DNA from 2 places in the Desulfitobacterium chlororespirans DSM 11544 genome. Region 2 is predicted to be linked to the other one. Evidence: predicted binding sites of a transcription regulator. Region 2 holds the regulator's gene; the other holds the start of a gene.
What was found. Region 2 encodes CtsR, which represses protease genes until heat stress. Its sites were predicted from a motif close to AAGGTCAANNAAGGTCAAAT; they were not measured.
Positions count from the first base shown of each region.

Region 1: BUA14_RS19725 (DnaJ C-terminal domain-containing protein) is a predicted target of CtsR. The motif match lies at 2,671-2,690, and genes of this name have one in related genera.

Region 1 covers NZ_FRDN01000013.1:69,314-79,196, forward strand. The annotation lists gene BUA14_RS19720 (hypothetical protein) at 1-1,516, shown strand, start outside; gene BUA14_RS19725 (DnaJ C-terminal domain-containing protein) at 1,624-2,550, opposite strand; gene BUA14_RS28565 (GNAT family N-acetyltransferase) at 2,831-3,295, opposite strand; gene BUA14_RS28570 (GNAT family N-acetyltransferase) at 3,292-3,732, opposite strand; gene BUA14_RS19740 (DUF456 domain-containing protein) at 3,757-4,230, opposite strand; gene BUA14_RS19745 (6-phosphofructokinase) at 4,313-5,434, opposite strand; gene BUA14_RS19750 (ABC transporter ATP-binding protein) at 5,793-7,535, opposite strand; gene BUA14_RS19755 (alpha/beta fold hydrolase) at 7,692-8,486, opposite strand; gene BUA14_RS19760 (MFS transporter) at 8,548-9,783, opposite strand.
Region 2 covers NZ_FRDN01000003.1:518,619-528,501, reverse strand. The annotation lists gene panB (3-methyl-2-oxobutanoate hydroxymethyltransferase) at 1-297, shown strand, start outside; gene BUA14_RS02365 (NUDIX hydrolase) at 346-945, opposite strand; gene BUA14_RS02360 (MFS transporter) at 987-2,210, opposite strand; gene rbr (rubrerythrin) at 2,463-3,047, shown strand; gene BUA14_RS02350 (MFS transporter) at 3,102-4,433, opposite strand; gene BUA14_RS02345 (universal stress protein) at 4,594-5,022, shown strand; gene BUA14_RS02340 (hypothetical protein) at 5,209-5,622, shown strand; gene BUA14_RS02335 (CtsR family transcriptional regulator) at 5,849-6,319, shown strand; gene BUA14_RS02330 (UvrB/UvrC motif-containing protein) at 6,336-6,833, shown strand; gene BUA14_RS02325 (protein arginine kinase) at 6,838-7,890, shown strand; gene BUA14_RS02320 (ATP-dependent Clp protease ATP-binding subunit) at 7,951-9,883, shown strand, end outside.

The DNA of each region.
Region 1 (9,883 bases), on a different contig from region 2:
CAATCCTCTTATCTTGATGCTGACAGTCTATATCCTGGCCAAAATAGCTGTTTTGCCCGTATCCTCCCACCAGGGGAAAACGGGCACTCCTGCTTTGGGGCTTGCCCTGCTCTGTGCTTCCTTATTCTTTCTCCTGTTGCCCCTGAAGATTGCCCATACGACGATTTATTATGCCGCCTGTGCTTTTAATTATCTCTATCCCATGGCCCTTGTTCTGGTATATGCTTATCTGCTCTTTACCCGGATAAGTTCGGGGAGTAGAAGTGAAAAACTGTTGCTGCTGATGCTGGCCTTTTTGGTCGGCTCCTCCACGCAGCAGGCGGGAATGATCGGCATCGGCTTTACTGTGATGATCTCTGTTTATCTTTCTTTGCTCTGCAGAAAGCTATCCTTCAGAACCTTTCTTCCCCTCTACGGAGCCATGTCATTGGGATATACACTGATCATCTATGGCTCTTTCAAGCGTTTGTTCTGGGAGAAGACGGCCGGTAATGACGTTGTGCTTATGGACGTTATAACCGAGCTGATCAAGACGAATATCTTCTCTTTACCTGCAGCTCCTTTTGTACTGCTGATCAGCCTTAGCTGTATCTTTTGGCTTTTTCACTTTTCCCGTCCTGACTCCCCGGCCGATGACTATCCTGCCCTGGCGGCAACCCTTTCCTCCTCGGAATGGTCAAGGGCCGCTGCACCTGAATTCGAGGACGGCAGACCCCTGGGCCGCAAACAACGCCTGTTTAATCGGGCCTTTGCCGTTCTTCTCGGCGCGGCTCTCATGGGGTATATATACTTTCTTCTCTACAAAAATATCCCCTTTGCGCTTACTCATGAGAATCTTCGTTCCTTTTCCGGGCTAAGCGTCATCGCTTTTGTTTTCCTCTACCTTTCTGCCTTGGTCTATCTGTCGGTGATCCTGCTGATAAAAAAGAATGCCCCTTTCCTGTTTTTCAACACCATCAATGCCCTGGGAGCCCAGCTTATGCTGATCGTTGTGGATGCGCGTTTTGCGGCAGCCTATAAGGTCATGTTTCCTTCCCTGCTCCTCTTAAGTGTCTTTATCTTCTATTCAGTCCTTGCTTTTCGCCGGAATATCCTCTATTTAGCTTTGGCTTGCTTTTTGGTTGCCTTAAGTCTTCAGCAAAAAACCCTCATCTTTGTCGGCGTTGTGTGCCTTGGACTACCCCTCATTCATTACCTCTACCCGATTGAGCGTGAAAGGGAGTCCCAGCGCCGGCTAAAACTTATGCAAGCCGGTCTGGGGGTATTTTTCTGCTTTATCGCTCTCCTGGTTTTTGGCGCTACCCTCCAGGGCTACTATCAAGCGTCCATCCCGCAGAATTATAATCTGGAGGCCATCAGGCAATACCACGAGACCGAAAAAAAAGGAGGACTCCTTCTGAAAAAGGTGCCTCCAAGTTATTATGGTTATAGTCTGGGGAATTGGAACGATCTGCCCTACTATATGAAAGAATGCTATGGAATCAAAGAAGATACGCCCATAGATTATATCGACTGAGAAAGACCTGCAAGCTGCTTCTTCAGGATTTTCAGGTCGAGTGATGCGGATGCAAGATAGCTACACAACTCATACAAGCTCTTTTCATCTCTGCTGAAGCTGTCCTCCTATGACAAATCCCTTAGCTTCTCAAACAAGCTCTTCATTTCCGAGCTGAGCGAGGTCGGGTTGATGATTCGGACTTTGATATAGAGGTCTCCCCGGGTCCCATTCCGATCGATATATCCTTTGCCGGCGACGCGAATCTTGCTGTCCGTCTGTATCCCTGGGGGTATTCTGACTTTGATGGTGGAATCCAGGGTTTTCACGGTTGCTTCCGAGCCTAAAGCAGCATCCCAGGGGAGCACATCCACTGTGGTGGTAAGATTAATTCCTTCCAGAACATAGTTTCTATGGGGATGAACGTGAATGGTGAGGTATAAGTCTCCGTTCTCTCCGCCATTTACCCCTTGTTCCCCTTGTCCTCTGAGCCGAATCTTTTCTCCTTCTTTAATCCCCTTGGGAATTTTTACAGAGAGGCTTTTCTGACCGTTCCTGCCTCTTAGGGAGATCTGTTTTTCCGCGCCCTGAAAACCTTCTTCCAAGGCGATGGACAGTTCCGACTCAATATTCTCCCCGGGATAGGCAAATTGGGAGCGTGCTCCCCGGGTGCGGGGACCTTTTTGGCCAAAGAGGCTATCCAAATCCGGACCGCCCCCTCCAAAGAAAAGGTTGAAGAAATCGCTGTAATCACCTGCTCCGGCGGTCTTGAATTCAAATTGGCCATTCCCAAACCCAAATTGGGAGGGGTCGAAATTATAGCCGTTATGGTAGTTGAATTCATTGCCAAAATTATCGTATTTCTCTCGTTTTTCAGGATCCCCCAGAACTTCGTAGGCTTCGTTGATCTCCTTATACTTTTCTTCAGCTTCCTTGTTGCCCGGATTAATGTCCGGGTGATATTTTTTGGTCAGGCCTCGATAGGCCTTTTTGATTTCCTCAGGAGCCGCCTTTTTATCTACACCGAGAATTTGATAATAATCCTTATATTGCAAGGGACATCCCCTCCCTTCATCTCCTAGTTTTATAGTTTTTTTCTTTGGGTATTCATCAGCGGGGGTCAATCCATAATATGGTGAAGAGAGGAACTGTGCGTCCCCCCTTACCATATCTATTTCTGACCTTCTTTGACATTAGTATAACTTTTTCGCCGCAAGACTTCAAGATTGGTTTTTGACTAAATTTGACCTTTAGCTATGACAATGATTACCTTTTACCTTCCAGGTCGCGCAAGCTGCTGTTTTTGGGCATTTTAACCATTTTAAAAATCCGGCCTCAGCCGGCCGGACTTGGGGAGCCATCTCCTGTATATCTGGACATGATGGTGAGATCCAAACGGGCCTCCCAGTCATTTTGGGCCCAAAAGGCAATCCCTTTTCCATTGTCTCGAAAGACAAAGATGTGACATTTATCGATACCTTCAGCCTTGAGGTTTTGCAGGCTTATGTTAACCAACCGCTTGCCAATCCCCTGCAAGCGCTGGTCACTTCTGACCGCCAGGTGATGGAGATAGCCACGGCGGCTGTCATGTCCGCATAACACAGCCCCCAGGATTTCCCCATCCTTTTCTGCAACTGAGCTCAGGTACGGGTTTCTTGCCAGGAAACGCCTGATGTTCTCCCGGGAGTCCGCCTCACTAAGCCCAATTCCCTCGGTGTTTTGCCAAAGTTCGATGACTGCATCATAATCTTCTATGAGCAAAGCTCTGATGTCCGCCGGTTTGGATTCTCCAGACCTCATATTATCCCCGCCTGCTTCCATGCCTTATTAATCACGATTTCCCCGGTTTCCGGTTGAAACTCTTCACTGATTTTCCTGAACCCATGCTTTCTATAAAAACCTCTGGCAGCGGAATTTTTGCTGTAAACCCCCACGGTAAGGTGTCCTTTTTCTTCCTGAGCCTGTTGGATGAGCTGGGTACCCGCTCCCATTCCCTGCTGGGAAGGCTCAACAAATAATCCCCCTATATATTGGTCAACCAAGGAGATAAAACCAATCACCTTGCCCTCTTCTTCTGTGACCCAAGTCTCGGCCAGGGAAAGATACTTATCTCTTATATTCGTTCTTTCTGCTTCCCATACTTCCTTAGAGATGAAATCATGGGCTATGATACTGGCTTTATACCAGACCTCAACTACGGAGTCCCTGTCCTTTGGTTCAAATTTTCTAATGTTCATTATATATTCATTCCTGTCATGGCCTTAAATTTTAATAAAGAAGTAAATGATCATGAGAATTTCCACCCCAAGCTTGATGATTGTTCCTCCCAAAAGCCCTATCAGAGTGCCAAAGCCTACGCGGATTGCCTGGCTGAGCTCTGTTTTGCGCAGCAATTCCGCCCCTACCGCGCCCAAAAAAGGGCCGACAAGGATGCCCAGGGGACCAAAAAAGAGTCCCACGATCATTCCCACGGCTGCTCCCCAGCCCGCTTGTCTGCTTCCCCCAAAATGGCGTGTTCCTGCGGCGGTAGCCAGATAATCCACCAGAAAAATAAAGGCAAACACCAGGCCCTGAATAAGGTAGAAGTTAAAATCCAGGGTGGCGAATTCCGTCATCAGCCCATAAATCAACATACCGCCGTAGATAAGGACGGCTCCCGGCAAAATGGGAAGAACAGTCCCCAATAAACCTACGATAAACAGCAGAACAGCAATGATCAATGCTACTGTGGTCAACCTAATCCCCCCATTAAAACTACTCGCATGGAACGAGACTTCTTCGTGATAAAATCATCTGAATCTAAATCCCCAATTAGCTTTAGTCCCCGAATTTGATCCCCATACTGCGGGCGGAATTTAAGACAGGGTCATCAAGCTCCACCTGCTTCAGCTTGTGAACAGCTTCGGCCATAGGCACTCTGACGATGTCTTGCCCCTGCAGGGCGACCATCATGCCAAAATCACCAGCCAAAGCGGATTCAACGGCAGCCACCCCATAGCGTGTAGACAGCACCCGATCCACAGCGATGGGAGAACCTCCCCGCTGCAGATGTCCCAGCACAGTCACCCTGGTCTCCATATCGGTGACCTTCTCTAAATCCGCCGCCAGCTTTGCGCCGATTCCTCCCAATTTAATAGGATCCGTTCTCCCTGACATAGTGCGTTCCACAACCATGTCTCCGCCCAGGGGTTTAGCCCCTTCAGCCACCACAATGATGCTGAAGTGCTTGCCTAAACGGGCCCGTCTCTGGACAGCTTCAGCGATACTCCTCAGCTGATAAGGAATTTCCGGAATTAAGATGACATCCGCTCCCCCCGCCACTCCGGCATAGAGGGCTATCCAACCGGCGTATCGTCCCATGACCTCTAAGATCATAATGCGATGGTGGGATTCAGCCGTTGTGTGGAGCCGGTCCAAAGCATCCTGTGCAGTAGCCACAGCGGTCTGAAAGCCAAAGGTCAAATCCGTGCACATTAGGTCATTGTCAATGGTTTTGGGGACACCTACCACCTTAAGCCCTTGCTTGGCAAATTCCAAAGCGATGCTTAAGCTCCCATCTCCCCCGATCGCAATCAGGGCATCAATTCCTTCCGCTTTAAACCTGTCCATCACTTCAGCGGAACGATCCTGAACCTGCCGTTCTTCTCCGACCCAGGTGGGATAGGCAAAGGGATTATCCCGGTTGGTGGTGCCCAGAATGGTTCCTCCCCGGGGTAAGATCCCGGAGACATCCTTAGGCTCTAAGGGACGGAAATCCCCTTCCACAGCTCCCCGGAAACCATCTTGAATCCCCACCACCGCTATGCCGCGATGACAAGCTGTTTTTACAGCGGCACGAATCACCGCATTCAACCCCGGGCAGTCTCCGCCCCCGGTCAAGATCGCCAGCTTCTTGACTTCAGATTGGCCATCCCACTGCTCTCCTTCGTTAGGTTTCATCTTATATCCCCCACTCTCTTTATCATTAAGCTTGAACTTTGCTTCCAATACAATACTTCTGATATAAATAAGACTCATAAGTGTAGCTTTACGCACAAAAGGAAACGGATTTAGCGGAGGGGCGGTCAGGCCAACGAGGCTTTCTTAACGTAGCGTAGCCATGGTTCACATGCAGAAAACACCAGGGTTTGGTGACGAAAGTGTCCGGTGGACAGTTTCGCTCAAGGCGGCACTCTCCAAAAGATACTTATCCGCCGCAGATGCTGTTAAGAAAGCGAGTTGACCAGCCCTGGAGCTCACGCCCGAAGGTACGTTGTGCGTAAAACTACACGACCCGAGCAAACCTAATTCAGGAGATTTAGCCTTCCAGCCCTTCAAATTGCATTCTATAGTAATGGGCATATATGCCCTCTATTTCCAGGAGCTCCTGGTGATTTCCTTTTTCTTTAATTCCCTCATCCGTGATCACGATAATTTCATCGGCATTGCGAATGGTGCTCAAGCGGTGGGCGATCACAATCGTAGTCCGGTTCTGGGCCAGCTCCTCCAGAGATTTTTGAATATAGCGTTCACTCTCATTGTCCAAGGCTGAAGTAGCCTCATCCAGGATCAATATGGGAGGGTTCTTCAAGAAAACCCGGGCAATGGACAGGCGCTGTTTCTGACCGCCGGAAAGTCTTACTCCCCGCTCACCCACATAGGTGTCATAACCCTCTTCAAGAGAGGTGATAAACTCATGGATATTGGCCTTTTTCGCTGCCTCAATGATTTCTTCATCGGTGGCTCCCGCTTTGCCATAGGCGATATTTTGCTTAATGCTGCCATCAAACAGGTAGACATCCTGCTGGACTACCCCAATGGCATTGCGCAGAGAGATCAGAGTTACCTTGCGGATATCCTGACCATCGATGGTGATGGTTCCGGAAGTCACTTCGTAAAATCTTGGCAATAAAGAGCACAGAGTGGTTTTGCCGCCGCCGGAGGGACCTACCAAAGCGATGGTTTCCCCGGCTTTGATCTTCAGGCTGACCTGATTGAGAACATGGGATTCCTCCTCATCATAGCCGAAAGAGACACTCTGATACTCAATATCTCCTTTAACCTGGGTTAAAGGTTTTGCCCCAGGTTCGTCTTTAATATCCGGATGGGTCTCCAGAACCTCGACAAAACGCTTAAAGCCTGCATAACCCTTTTGGAATTGTTCCGTAAAGTTGATCAACACATCAATCGGATTAATGAAGATATTGATGTAAAGAATATACACCGCCAGATCAGAAGGTCTTAAAGTCCCATTGGCAATATGGATGCCCCCTGTGACGACCACTACGATGTAGAGCAGCCCTTCAAAGAAAGAGTTCCAGGCGTGGAACCCGCCCATGACCTTATAGGCTCCTGTTTTTGATTCCAGGAAAGCCTCATTGCTGTGGGCAAATTTCTTCTTCTCGATCCCTTCATTGGCAAAGGATTGGACCACACGGATTCCTGCCAGACTATCTTGAACACTGGAATTCACCTTGGCGATTTTGACACGGTTATCACTGAAGATAGGCTGCATCACTTTATTCTTATAGAGGCTGAAAACAATAATCACCAGGGTTACGATCGAGAGAGCCAGAGTCATTTGAACATTCAGGGTCATTAAAATCACAAAGGAGCCGACAATCTTTAAAATCGATATAAAGAGATTCTCCGGTCCGTGGTGTGCTAACTCGGAGATATCGAATAAATCCGCAACCAGCCGGGACATCAGCTCTCCCGTATTGCGTTTGTCATAATAGGAAAAAGATAATTTCTGCAGATGGGTGAACAGATCCCGCCGCATATCCGTTTCCATTTTGGCGCCCATGATATGTCCGTAGGAAACGATAAAATACTGACAAAAATACTTGATGATGTACATAACCAGCAGAGCTATCCCGACCACTAGGATTGTGTTCAGAATAGCTTCCCGCTCCTGGATAAATACCTTGTTGATCAAATAGCTCAGAATCATGGGAAAGGATAAATCAATAGCGGATACGATGATCGCGCACAGCATATCCGTGTAAAAAAGCAGACGGTAAGGTTTGTAGTAACTGATAAAACGCTTTAAAATATTCACTTCGAACTCCACTCTTTCTGGTCATAATAATCATATCTTGGCAAAAATCCTGGTACAGCTCGCCTGGCCTGGCGATAAACCTCAAAAACCTTTGGCATAATTATCCTAGCACAAAAACCGCCAATTACCAATGATACATAGTATCATTCCAAAATTTTATATATAGTGCAATCTTTCCAGAAATTCCTTCACTAAGCGGTTGTATTCCTCAGGCTGGCACAGATTAGTCGGATCAAGGGCATGAGGAACGATTGCCAGGGAGGACTGAGGAATCTCCTTCATAGCACTCTTCATCCAGCCTACCCCTACTTTATTTTCCGCTCCGACAATTCCTAAGGCAGGGCAGTTCACTTGCTTAAGATAGGGAGTAAAATTAATTCGATTCATCGCTAAAAGCTGAAGCAGAAATTCTGTCCGGCGCATACCCCGGGCAAAGTTCACCACATGGTCCCGGGCACAAGGCCATTGTTTGTATTGATGCCTCATCATCGCAATCAGCAAAGGCTTGGGGAGGTAAATACCCCATAGCCCTAAGTACTGTGCGAACATAAGCAGGGCTTCCCTGAAACTGCTTATTCGGGTATCCCCCAGAGCGTCCCCAATGATCAACCCGGAAACCTTCTCTGGATAACGCAGCACAAAGTTAAAGCAGAAAACACCGCCATAGGAGGTACCCGCCAAAACGGTTTGCTCAATGCCTAATCCCTCCATTAAGGCTGCCAGATCCTGACACTGGCTGTCCAGGATGTTGTGGATAGGGCCGGTGAGTCGGCTGGAGCGGGCATTGCCCCGCAGCTCCGGGCAGATGACCCGGTGAGTCCGGCTGAAAAACTCAATTTGCGGGTCATGGAAGCTCAGGTCAGCCCCCAGTCCATGAATAAAGACAAGGGGCTTACCTGTTCCACGATCCAAGTAATGTAGCTTTCCATCGGCGAGAGTTGCACTTGGCATTGGCTTACCTCATTCAAGGATAGGATTTTTACTAAGGGTAGGCTTTTACTTTAGAGAGATTTCAGGCTGTCTTATCTTCCTGCCGATCCAAATTCCGCAATCCAGGTATGAGGACCGGCAGCACAGCGATTCCCGTGATCAGTATTCCCGAGATAAGAAACCAGCGATTCACTCCTATTGTATCCGCAAACAAAGCGGATAACACCAAGCCGAGCGGCATAGCCACCGAAACAACGCTGCCTAATAAAGCAAAGACACGTCCCAGATATTCCGGGCTGATCTTTTCTTGAAACAAAGCCGTTTGTACTGCGCTGTAAAAAGGGGCGGAAAAGCCCATGAGAGTCGAGCACAAAACAAAGACCACATAGCCCTTCGCCGGCAATAATCCTGATACCATGAGACTGGCTCCCATGAGCAAAATAGACGCGGCAAGGCTCATCACCCGGTTCTTGAAGCCCCCCCATACTCCCAGGACCAGTCCCCCCGCCAGCATCCCTGCCGCAAAGACGATCTCCACGAGGGAAGCGTGGAAGGTGGTTCCGCCAAAATATTTCATACTCATCAGGGGAAATAAGGCATTGATGGGCATGAAGAAGAGCATATACAAGGCCCCCACCCATAAAAGGGCAAACAAGCCCTTATTTGAGCGAAGCGCTGAATACCCCTCTTTCATCTCCAGCATTAGATTTCCCTGAGCTGCGCTCTCCCCGGCCTCTAACCTGGGAATAAACACAAACGCTGTAAGGATGCTGGCCAAAACAGCTCCCCCCACATCCACCAGGATGATGGAGTTAAGATCCCAGACAGCATAGAGCAGAGCAGCCAGGGCGGGTCCCAGTATATAGCTGGCGGACTGAATGGATTGAGTATATCCCGCACATTTTGTCAATTGATCCTCCGGGACCAAAAGCGGTGTCACCGCATTCAGAGCCGGAGAATGGAAGGCGGTACCTACACTGCGCAGGAACAAAACAACCATAATCAGCCACACGGGCAGTTCCATGGCCAGGGAGGCCAGGGCCAGCACCAGGCCTACGGCGGCAATCAGAAGGTCGGCGCCGATCATGACATATTTACGATGATAGCGATCGACCAACACCCCGATGAAAGGCCCTAAAATCGCCTGAGGCAGAAATCCCACCAAAGTCGCTATGGACAGAACCATAGCTGAGCCGGTCTCTTCGGTAAGGTGCCAAATGATGGCCATTTGCAGGACGGCGCTGGTGATCAGGGATACGGCCTGACCTGCCCATAGAGTATAGAAGCTGCGCTGCCAGTGTTCAGTTTTTATAAGCATAGTCTTTCTCCTTTTAATTCATAGCTTTTAATTCATAACTTAACCTCAATCTTTCTTCCTGTGATAAACAAAAAACAGACCTCCGTCCAAAATCGGACTT
Region 2 (9,883 bases):
GAATGTATCCCCAAGCAGCTGGCCCAGGAAATTTCTACGACCTTGACAATTCCCACCATTGGCATCGGCGCAGGTGTTCATACCGATGGACAAGTGCTCGTCTACCATGACATACTCACCTATGGGGTGAACCGGGCTCCCAAGTTTGTCAAAGCTTATGCCAATGCTGATCAACTCATGCTCAAGGGATTGCAGGACTATGCGGATGAGGTAAGAAGTATGAATTTCCCGGATGATGAGCACAGCTTTACCATGAAGGAAGAGGAACTAAAAACCTTGTATGGAGGCAGGGGCTAAGGTTAAGAAAGCAGCATGGCCATTTTTTATGATGGCATGCTGCTTTTGTTATTCCTGCTCTTTGGATATCTGATACAAAATAGCCTGATCGCCACCGATCATCTTTACCCCTGTCTGAGGCAGGAAGCCTGGAGATGTGGGGATAAGCAGGGTGCGGGAAGCTTTGATCACACTGAGACTGAGCTGGGCGATGGGGAGATTTTCGCATTCCTCAAGGGTGAAGAAGCCCAAATCGCTTATTTCTTCAGGCTCACCCTGCAAAGTGCCCCCTAAATATTCCAGGAGAAAGACGATATAAGAATCATGCTTTTCCCCGGGGCGATCCCGCAAGGCAATGACGGAAAGGGGCTTGGCGTGGATGCCGGTTTCTTCCCGGATTTCCCGGGTGATGGCAACGGCGATTTGTTCATCTTGTTCCACATAGCCTCCGGGGATGGTCCAGTTCCCCTTGCCGGGATTATGGGCCCGTTGAACCAGGAGGACTTTCCCCTCATGCCAGACTACTCCCCCTACCCCTAAGGAGAAATTCCCCCAGAAGACAAAGGAACAATCCGGGCAGTGAGGACGGTGTTGGCCGGAGAAATCGACGCTGAGGAGAGGTTTCCCGCATTGGGGGCAGAATTTATAGTCAACAATCGGTAGTGGCATAGCATTTCATCCTTTTAGTGTTTTTTCTTTAGCTTATTAGTTTAAATTGCTTGCTCCTTGGCGCCGGTTCCCTGCGTGAAGGTTCTTTCCCGACGCTGATAGAGATAGAAGGGCAACAGGGCGACGCTGACAAAGACCAGGGCCAAAGCCCAAGCCATGTTGCCGCCGTAATGGTCAAAGGCCAATCCTCCCAGAATAGGGCCAAGGGCACGGCCGCCGGAGGCAGCTCCCCCTACTACCCCCTGATAGGTGGCTGTTTTTCCTTCCGGGGCGATGAGAGCGGCCGCAGCCGGAACACCGGGCAGCACCAGCATTTCTCCTAAGGTGATGATGATCATCATCATAAAGTAAGAGGGGTAAGGGAAATTGCCCAGCAGGATCAGAAAGCCTATGGCGTAAAATAGACAGGATACATAGAATTGACGGGAGAGGGTAGACGCCCAATGGCGGATAATCCAATGGATGACCGGTTGGAAGGCGACGATGATCACGCCGTTTAAGGTCCAGAGAATACTGTATTGGGGCAAGGAATACCCCAGATTCGTCATGGTCACCGGCAGAACGGTGGTGATCTGGATATAGGCACCCCACATAAGGAAGATAGCGGCGCAAAGAGCGATCAGAACAGGGAAGCCGCGATCCTTAAATATAGGCACTTTAACCCGGGATTTGCTCAAGGGCTTGCTCTGAATATCTTTGGCAGGCAAGAAGAAAAGAACCATTAAGAGATAAATAAAAAAGAAAAGACCGTTGAGCAAAAAGACCAATTTAAAAGACAGGGCGGCAATAAATCCGCCTAAAGCTGTTCCCACAGCTACTCCGGCATTGTTGAACACGTAGAGCAGGTTAAATCCCCGCCGCCCGCCTTCAGGCCAGAGGGTAAATACTAAGGCATTGATGGGGACGAAAATGAAAGCGATTGCAAAACCATAGAAAAGGAGGCCGGGGGCATACACTTCCCAAATAGGGAAGCAGCTGATTAAAATGAGGGGAAGAATCGCGCCGATCAACCCATAGATCATAACCCTGCGGGAACCAAAGCGATCCGCCAGGACACCGCTGATAAACTGTCCCACCAAGGTGGCCAGAGCCTGCAGAGAGATAAGGGCTCCTGCCTCGGTGAGGGAACGCCCCAGGATATTATGCATAAAGATACTGTTCAGGGGCCACATAAAGGAGCTGCCCACTGAGTGCATAAATCCCCCGATGATCAGAACCAGGATGGGCCGTGGCATATTGAGTTTATTCAGGTACTGCGTATTCATAGTATAACCTCTTATGTAGTTAAAGATAGTAGCCGCCATAATAACGTATCACTGGAAAGAAAAAATAACAATCCATTTTCAGGAAGATAATGTCTCCCAAATCAGGTAATCAATAATGATTTTAAAAAACTTTAGGAAAAGAGGCAGGAAAAGCAAGCTAAATGAAGAATTTAACAAAAGTGTATTGAGCTGAGTATAGAAAGACCAATACTTGGTATACTACCAAAAGTAAAAACGGGGAGGTTTGTATCAATGGATTTCAAAGATTCAAAAACATTTCAGAACTTAGTCAATGGATTTGCGGGGGAGTCTCAAGCACGCAATCGCTATACCTTTTACGCCGGCGTCGCCAAGAATGAAGGACACCAAGCCATTCAAAACATCTTTATCTCTACTGCAGACAACGAAAAAGAGCATGCAAAAGTGTTCTATAAATTCCTGCAAAAATATGCCGGTGATCAAACGGAGGTTTTCCGTGTGAACGCCGATTATCCTCTCAACTATCGGGATACTTTGGCCAACCTGAAGAGCGCAGCCGCCGGTGAAGGTGAAGAAGTAATCGACTACAATACTTTTGCCGATATTGCTGATGAAGAAGGCTATGCCGAGATCGCTGTGGCCTTCCGCAAAATCGCCACGGTAGAAGCTCACCATCAAGAGCGTTATGCCCGTTTGGCCGCTGAATTGGAAAATGGCACTCTCTACAAAAAAGATGAAAAAATCTCCTGGAAATGTGAGAACTGTGGCTATGTTCATGAGGGCTCCGGAGCTCCCGATCTTTGCCCGGCTTGCCAACATCCTCAAGGCTATTTCAAGCCTCTGCCGGAAGTATATTAAAAAACTGCTCCAGATCAGGATATTGCGAAGAACCCGTAAAGGGTTCTTTGTTTTTTACCCTGGAACGGGCTGTTCCTTTATCAACAGAGCGGCCATAAAGCCTAAAGCAGCCATGCTCAGGATGACCCACCAGGCGGCACTGGGATTGCCGCTGAAATCCAAAATCAGACCGATGGTTAAGCTGGCCAGGGAGCTGCCGATGAATTCGGCCATATTGGTAATCGCTGTGGCCATGCCGCTGTAGTGGAGAGGGTTGACAGCGGTAACATTGGAGAAAGCGAGAATATGAGTCATGATGAGCAGGCCGAAGATGAAGAAAAAGGCGGGCCAGAGCTCTGCCGCCGGGCGGCCGCCGGCGATGATGGCGATGTATATCCACAACAGCAGGTTAAGCCCCGTCCCGGCTAAAAGTGTTGGGCGGATACCCTTCAGCAAACGGACCCAAAGGGTGAGCAAAGGAGCGCCCAGGATAAAGCCGAAGGTGGCAAAGGTCACATATCCCGCTGCGGTGGCTTTATCGAGAGAGTAGAGTTGAGTCATGAGGGGAATTCCCCACAGTCCCAGCAAGGTGGTGCTGGATCCGGTAAAGGCGAAAAGGATCAGCACATTGGGCCAGGTCCGGGGATTCTTGAGAACGCAGGAGAGGCTTTCCTTGAGGTAGGCCAGGAAAGGAAGAGGCTTTACTGCGGTGTAGGTATGTTCTGAGGCTTGGGAATGTTTTCGGTTTAAGGGGCTGATTGAGCCGGTTGGACCGGTTGGACCTGCTGAACCTGCTGCGGCTGTCTCCCGAGAGGGGCTGGAAATCTCCGTCCTGGCATCCCGCACTCCCCAGAGTACCAGGAGGGCCAACAAAAGAGAGATGCCGGCCATCCAATAAAAGACGTTCCGCCAACCGAAGGTCAGGGAGAGAAAGGTCAGGGGGTAGAGAGCCAATAAGGAGCCGAAATTGCCAAAGAAGGACGTCAGTCCCGACAGGGCGGAGAAGCGGGAAAGAGGAAACCAGGTGGCTTGAATCTTGAAGATGGAGACGATAATCACCGAGGAACCGATGCCGACCAGGAAACGGGAGAGGTAGGCTGCTTCCAGGGTATGGGCCAGTCCGAACAGAATGCTTCCGGCCGCTGTGACTAAGAGCCCGCAGAAGTTGATTTTGCGGACACCGATGCGATCCACCAGGATGCCTACGGGTATTTGCATCAGGGCGTAGGCGTAATAGTTCATGGCGGTCAGATTCCCCAGGGTCACTGAATTCATGGGAATTTCCCGGGTCAGTTCATCTGCTACAGAGCCAACGGATAAGCGGTGAAAAAAGACGGTAATGAAGGCTATGACTAAGATGCTCCAACTGCTCCAGCCATAACGGAATGATTTTACATAGGGTTGCAAAATTCCCACTTCTTTCTGAGATGGTTAACAAGCCGACCTGCTACATTTTTAAAAATGTCCTATAAAACACTATTATAAGTTGCTTTTTGAAAAATAACTACTTAAAATTAAAGTAAGAAGAATCCTTGCCGGGAGTCTTTAAAAGAAGGGGGCAATTTCTATGTATAAGAAAATACTTGTTCCAACAGATGCGTCAGAATTCTCTGTGCGGGCCTTTAAGACGGCTGTCGAGCTGGCCGGACTTTTTCAATCAGAAATTGTACTCATTCATGTGACCTATACCCCTCAAGCTCTTTGGGGCAACACTGTGCCTTATGGCTATATTTTTTCCCAGGAGGATGTTGCAAAGAACGGCCAGATGGCCTTAGAGGCGACCATGGCAGAAGTGTCTGCGGAGGGAGTGCCGACGAAAACGGTGCTGGAGATTGGTCATCCGGTCATTAAGATTATCGATCAGATTAAGAAGGATGATATTGATTTGGTGGTTATCGGCAGTCATGGCTATGGACCTATCACGGGATCTGTCCTGGGCAGCGTCAGCCAACGGGTATTGCAGAAATCATCGGTTCCGGTGTTGCTTGTGAAGTAGGCTGAGCACTGCTTAGTTAGGTCGGTTCTGCTTTATGAATCAGGTGATTCGCAGCAAAGTCAGACAAATTAGTACAAAATTCTTGGATAAATAGGCCTTTAGCCCTGCTATGGCAAGCAGGGTTTTTTCTTTTTTTAGCGAATACCAAAATGTGTAAGTTAAACCCAATAGGAGCGTAGTGCAGACATGAAGGAAAAAGAAATTCGACTCACTTCAGAGGAGATTGACTATCTATTAAAAGGTACGATTCATTGGGAGGATATCGCATCCCGGACGGCAGGGCCCTTAAGAAAATCTGTGGACCCGGGGACCAAAGAGGCTGAGTCTGGTGACTACCTGAAGAAGCCTTCCTTTAAGGATATTGAGCAGACAAAGGTTCCGGAAAGAGGTCCTTTTAATAGTGAGGGTCAGGGCAGGAACTTTAATCATAATGAAAAGGACCGGGAAAGCTTTAATTTTAAAGAGGATACCGATGAAGACTTTGCTGAAGACTTCCTGGCAGAGGACCAGCCCTTTTGGTCGGGAACCAAAGTCTATATCATCTTATCCTTAACGGGATGCATCACCCTGGGGACATGGGCATACTTCGTTTTTGCTTGATTGGCAAAAACGAAGTTTTTTTATCACCCTCAGCCGGTTCCCTCTGCCCGCTCCGGATAACACTATGCAATGATTTATAAGAAATCGGGAAGGATAGTTTGGTAAGACTGGCAGAAAGAATCTGCTGAAAGTATTTGCAAAAATGCATTTTTAGGGTAAAATATTAATCAAAGGTCAAAGAAGGTCATAAGGTCAAAGAATGTCATAGTCAAGGGAGTGTCGTGTAATGGGAAATCTAGCGGACCGCATCGAGGTTTATTTGAAGCGGATCCTGGAACAAGCGGCGGAGGGCTATGTTATCCTGCAACGGGGTGTTCTGGCTGAGGAGTTCTCATGTGCTCCATCTCAGATTAATTATGTTCTTGATACTCGCTTTTCCGTGGAGCGGGGATATTTGGTAGAGAGCCGTCGCGGCGGCGGCGGGTATCTGCGGATTGTCCGCCTGGGCTTTCATGATGACGGAGATTTTCAAAATATAATGAAGCAGCTTATCGGCAGCCAGTTGGGAGAAAGTCGTGCCTTTAATCTGCTGCAGCGCCTGGTTGAAGATGAGATTATTACCCGGCGGGAAGAAGAAATCATTCGTACTGTTTTCCACCGGGATACTCTGGGCCCGGAAAGCCCCACCACCAACGCGCTCAGAGCTCATATGATGAAACGAATCCTTCTGACCTTAAGCCGTGAGGATTTGCATTAAACAGGAGGGGATCACTATGCTCTGCCAACATTGCCAACAGAGAGAGGCCAATGTTCAGTTTACCAAGATCGTCAATGGGGAAATGGTCAAACTGTACCTTTGCGATCACTGCGCTAAGAATGCTCCGGAAGTGAGCTTTGTTTTCAGCCCGGGAATTATTCCGGATTTCTTACAGTCCCTTTTTAATTTTACCACCAATGCCCAGGCCTTAAAGGAAGAAGCCTGCCCCCAGTGCGGCCGCCGGCTTTCGGAGATTACTCAGGCGGGAAAGCTGGGCTGCAGCGGTTGTTACGATAAATTCCAGTCGGAGCTGGAGCCTATCCTGCGCAAAATCCATGGAGGCGGCTGTCATGTGGGCAAGATTCCTGCCCGCAAAGGAGCCGACCTGCGCGAAAAAGCGGAGATTGAAAAACTCAAGGAAAAGCTCCAACAGCTCATTCGCAAGGAAGAGTTTGAAGCAGCCGCCGTGGTGCGTGACCAAATTCGTGAACTCGAGCAGAAGCTGGGGGGATGAGACTATGGAGAGAAAAGAACATTTGCTGATGAATAGTGAGTGGATGAAGGAAAACAAGGACACGCCGGTGGTGCTGAGCAGCCGGATTCGTCTGGCACGCAACCTGGAAGGAGTGCCTTTCCCTTTGGGGCTTTCCCAGGAAGCCTCTCAGGACATTGAACAGAAAGTCTCCGCTGAGCTGGAATCCCTGACTATCGATCAGGATAAATTAACCTATTATTCTATGAAGGATTTGACTCCGATTGAGCAGTATGTGCTGATCGAAAAACATCTGATCAGCCCGGCCTTGGTCAATTCCCGGGGCGCTCGCGGGGTGGCGATTAATTCGGATCACCGGGTTTCCGTGATGGTCAACGAAGAGGATCATCTCCGAATCCAGGTGCTGCTGCCGGGAGATCAGCTCAAGGAAGCCTATCTCCTGGCCAATACCATGGATGACCAGTTGGAGGAACGTTTGGATTTCGCCTATCGGGAAGCCCAAGGGTATCTGACCGCTTGCCCCACCAATGTGGGCACAGGCATGCGGGCCTCAGTGATGGTGCATATGCCGGCGCTGGTCATGACCAACCGTGTGCAGCAGTTGCTGGGGGCTCTCAATCATCTGGGCTTAGCTGTCCGGGGCTTGTATGGGGAAGGTTCTCAAGCCTTTGGGCATATCTATCAAGTATCCAATCAGATTACTCTGGGCAAGAGTGAAGAGGATACCATCACCCATCTGGAAGCGGTGACCCGACAGATTATCGAACAAGAGGTTCACGCCCGGGAAGGCTTGGTCCGGGAGGCCCCCCTGGTCCTCGAGGATAAGGTCTGGAGAGCTCGGGGAACCCTGGAAAAGGCCAGGCTTCTCAACTCTGAGGATGCTCTGCAATGCCTGTCCCTGGATCGCCTGGGAGTCGATATGGGAATTCTTCCTCCGCGTCAGCAAAGCTTCAGTACCCTGTTGGTGGAGACTTTGCCGGCTTCCCTGCAATATGGCTTGGAGCGGGAGCTTAGTCCGGAGCAAAGGGATCAGGAGCGTGCCAGCTATATGCGCAAGGCTATGGCTGAAGTAAATTAAACGAGACTTCTTTCAGTGAGCAATGATTTATGGATTAAAACAAGGATGGTGAAATCAAAAATGAATGAAAAATATACGGAGAAAGCCCTTAAAGCGCTGCAATTCGCTTCAGACGAAGCAAAGCGCATGGGCTCCAATGTGATTGGCACAGAACACCTGCTGCTTGGCTTGGTGGCTGAAGGGGAGGGTATCGCCGCCAAATCCCTCCATGGCATCGGGGTGACTCCGGAGAAAATTCGGGAACAAATCGGTAACCTGACCGGTATCGGCCAGCCCTTTACCGGAGAGGTGAGCCTGACTCCCCGGGTTAAACGGGTAATAGAGCTGGCTCATGAAGAAGCCCGTCGTCATGGGGTCAGCTATATCGGTACTGAGCACCTGCTCCTCGGTCTGCTGATGGAAGGAGAAGGTGTAGCGGCCCGGGTGCTGCGCAATCTCGGTGTGAGCCCGGAAAGAATTTGGAAGCAAGTAGTTCAGCTTTTAGGAGGCCAACCGGATGATATTCCCATGCCCGGCGGTGCTCCCGGGCCCGGTGCAGCCAAGAATAATGGAGCTTCCAATACACCGGCTTTGAATGAATTTGGCCGGGATCTGACCCAACAAGCCCGGGAGGGCAGGCTGGACCCGGTAGTGGGACGGGAAGACGAGATTGAGCGTGTAGTTCAGGTCCTCAGCCGCCGTACCAAAAATAACCCTGTGCTGATCGGCGAACCGGGTGTAGGGAAAACGGCCATTGCCGAGGGTCTGGCCCAACGGATCATCAATAATAAGGTGCCCGAAACCCTGGCGGGCAAACGGGTGGTTACCTTAGATCTCTCCGCTGTGGTGGCTGGAAGTAAATATCGCGGTGAATTTGAAGAACGCCTGAAAAAGGTCATGGAAGAGATTCGGGTGGATGGCCGCATTATCGTTTTCATCGATGAGCTTCACACCTTAATCGGGGCCGGAGCGGCTGAAGGAGCCATCGATGCGGCCAATATCCTCAAACCGGCCTTAGCCCGGGGAGAGCTCCAATGCATTGGCGCGACGACCTTGGATGAATATCGTAAATATATTGAAAAAGATCCCGCGCTGGAGCGGCGTTTCCAGCCCATTACCGTAGGAGAGCCTACAGTAGAGCAGGCTGTTCAGATTCTCCTGGGTTTACGGGATCGTTATGAAGCCCATCACCGGACCAAGATTACCGATGAAGCGGTGGAAGCGGCTGTGAAGATGTCCGATCGGTATATCTCGGATCGCTTCCTTCCCGATAAGGCCATTGATTTAATGGATGAAGCCGCTTCCCGAGTGCGCCTGGCGACCTTTACGGCTCCAACCGATCTCAAGTCTTTGGAGGAAAAGATCGAAGCCCTGAAGAATGAGAAAGAAGCGGCTGTCTTAGGTCAAGAGTTTGAAAAAGCCGCCAAGTTCCGGGACGAAGAGCATCAGCTTCGGGAAGAGCTTGCTCAGCTTCGCAACACCTGGGAGAGCAAACGGGATGTGAGCCAAAGTCAGGTCACCGCCGATGATATCGCTCAGATCGTGGCCAGCTGGACGGGAATCCCGGTGAAGAAGCTGGCTCAGGAAGAAAGCGAACGGCTCCTGGGTTTGGAAGAGGTTCTCCATCAACGGGTGGTGGGGCAAGAAGATGCTGTGAAGGCTGTTTCCCGCGCTGTGCGGCGGGCTCGTGCCGGGTTAAAAGATCCCAAACGCCCGGTAGGCTCCTTCATCTTCCTCGGACCTACCGGAGTGGGCAAGACTGAGCTGGCCCGGGCTTTGGCAGAAGCCTTATTTGGTGAGGAAGACGCTCTGATTCGCATTGATATGTCCGAATATATGGAGAAGCATGCGGTTTCCCGTCTGGTGGGAGCCCCTCCTGGATACATCGGTCATGATGAAGGGGGTCAGTTAACCGAAGCGATCCGCCGTAAACCCTATAGTGTTATCCTGCTGGATGAGATCGAAAAGGCTCATCCTGAGGTCTTCAATATCCTGCTGCAAGTTCTGGAGGATG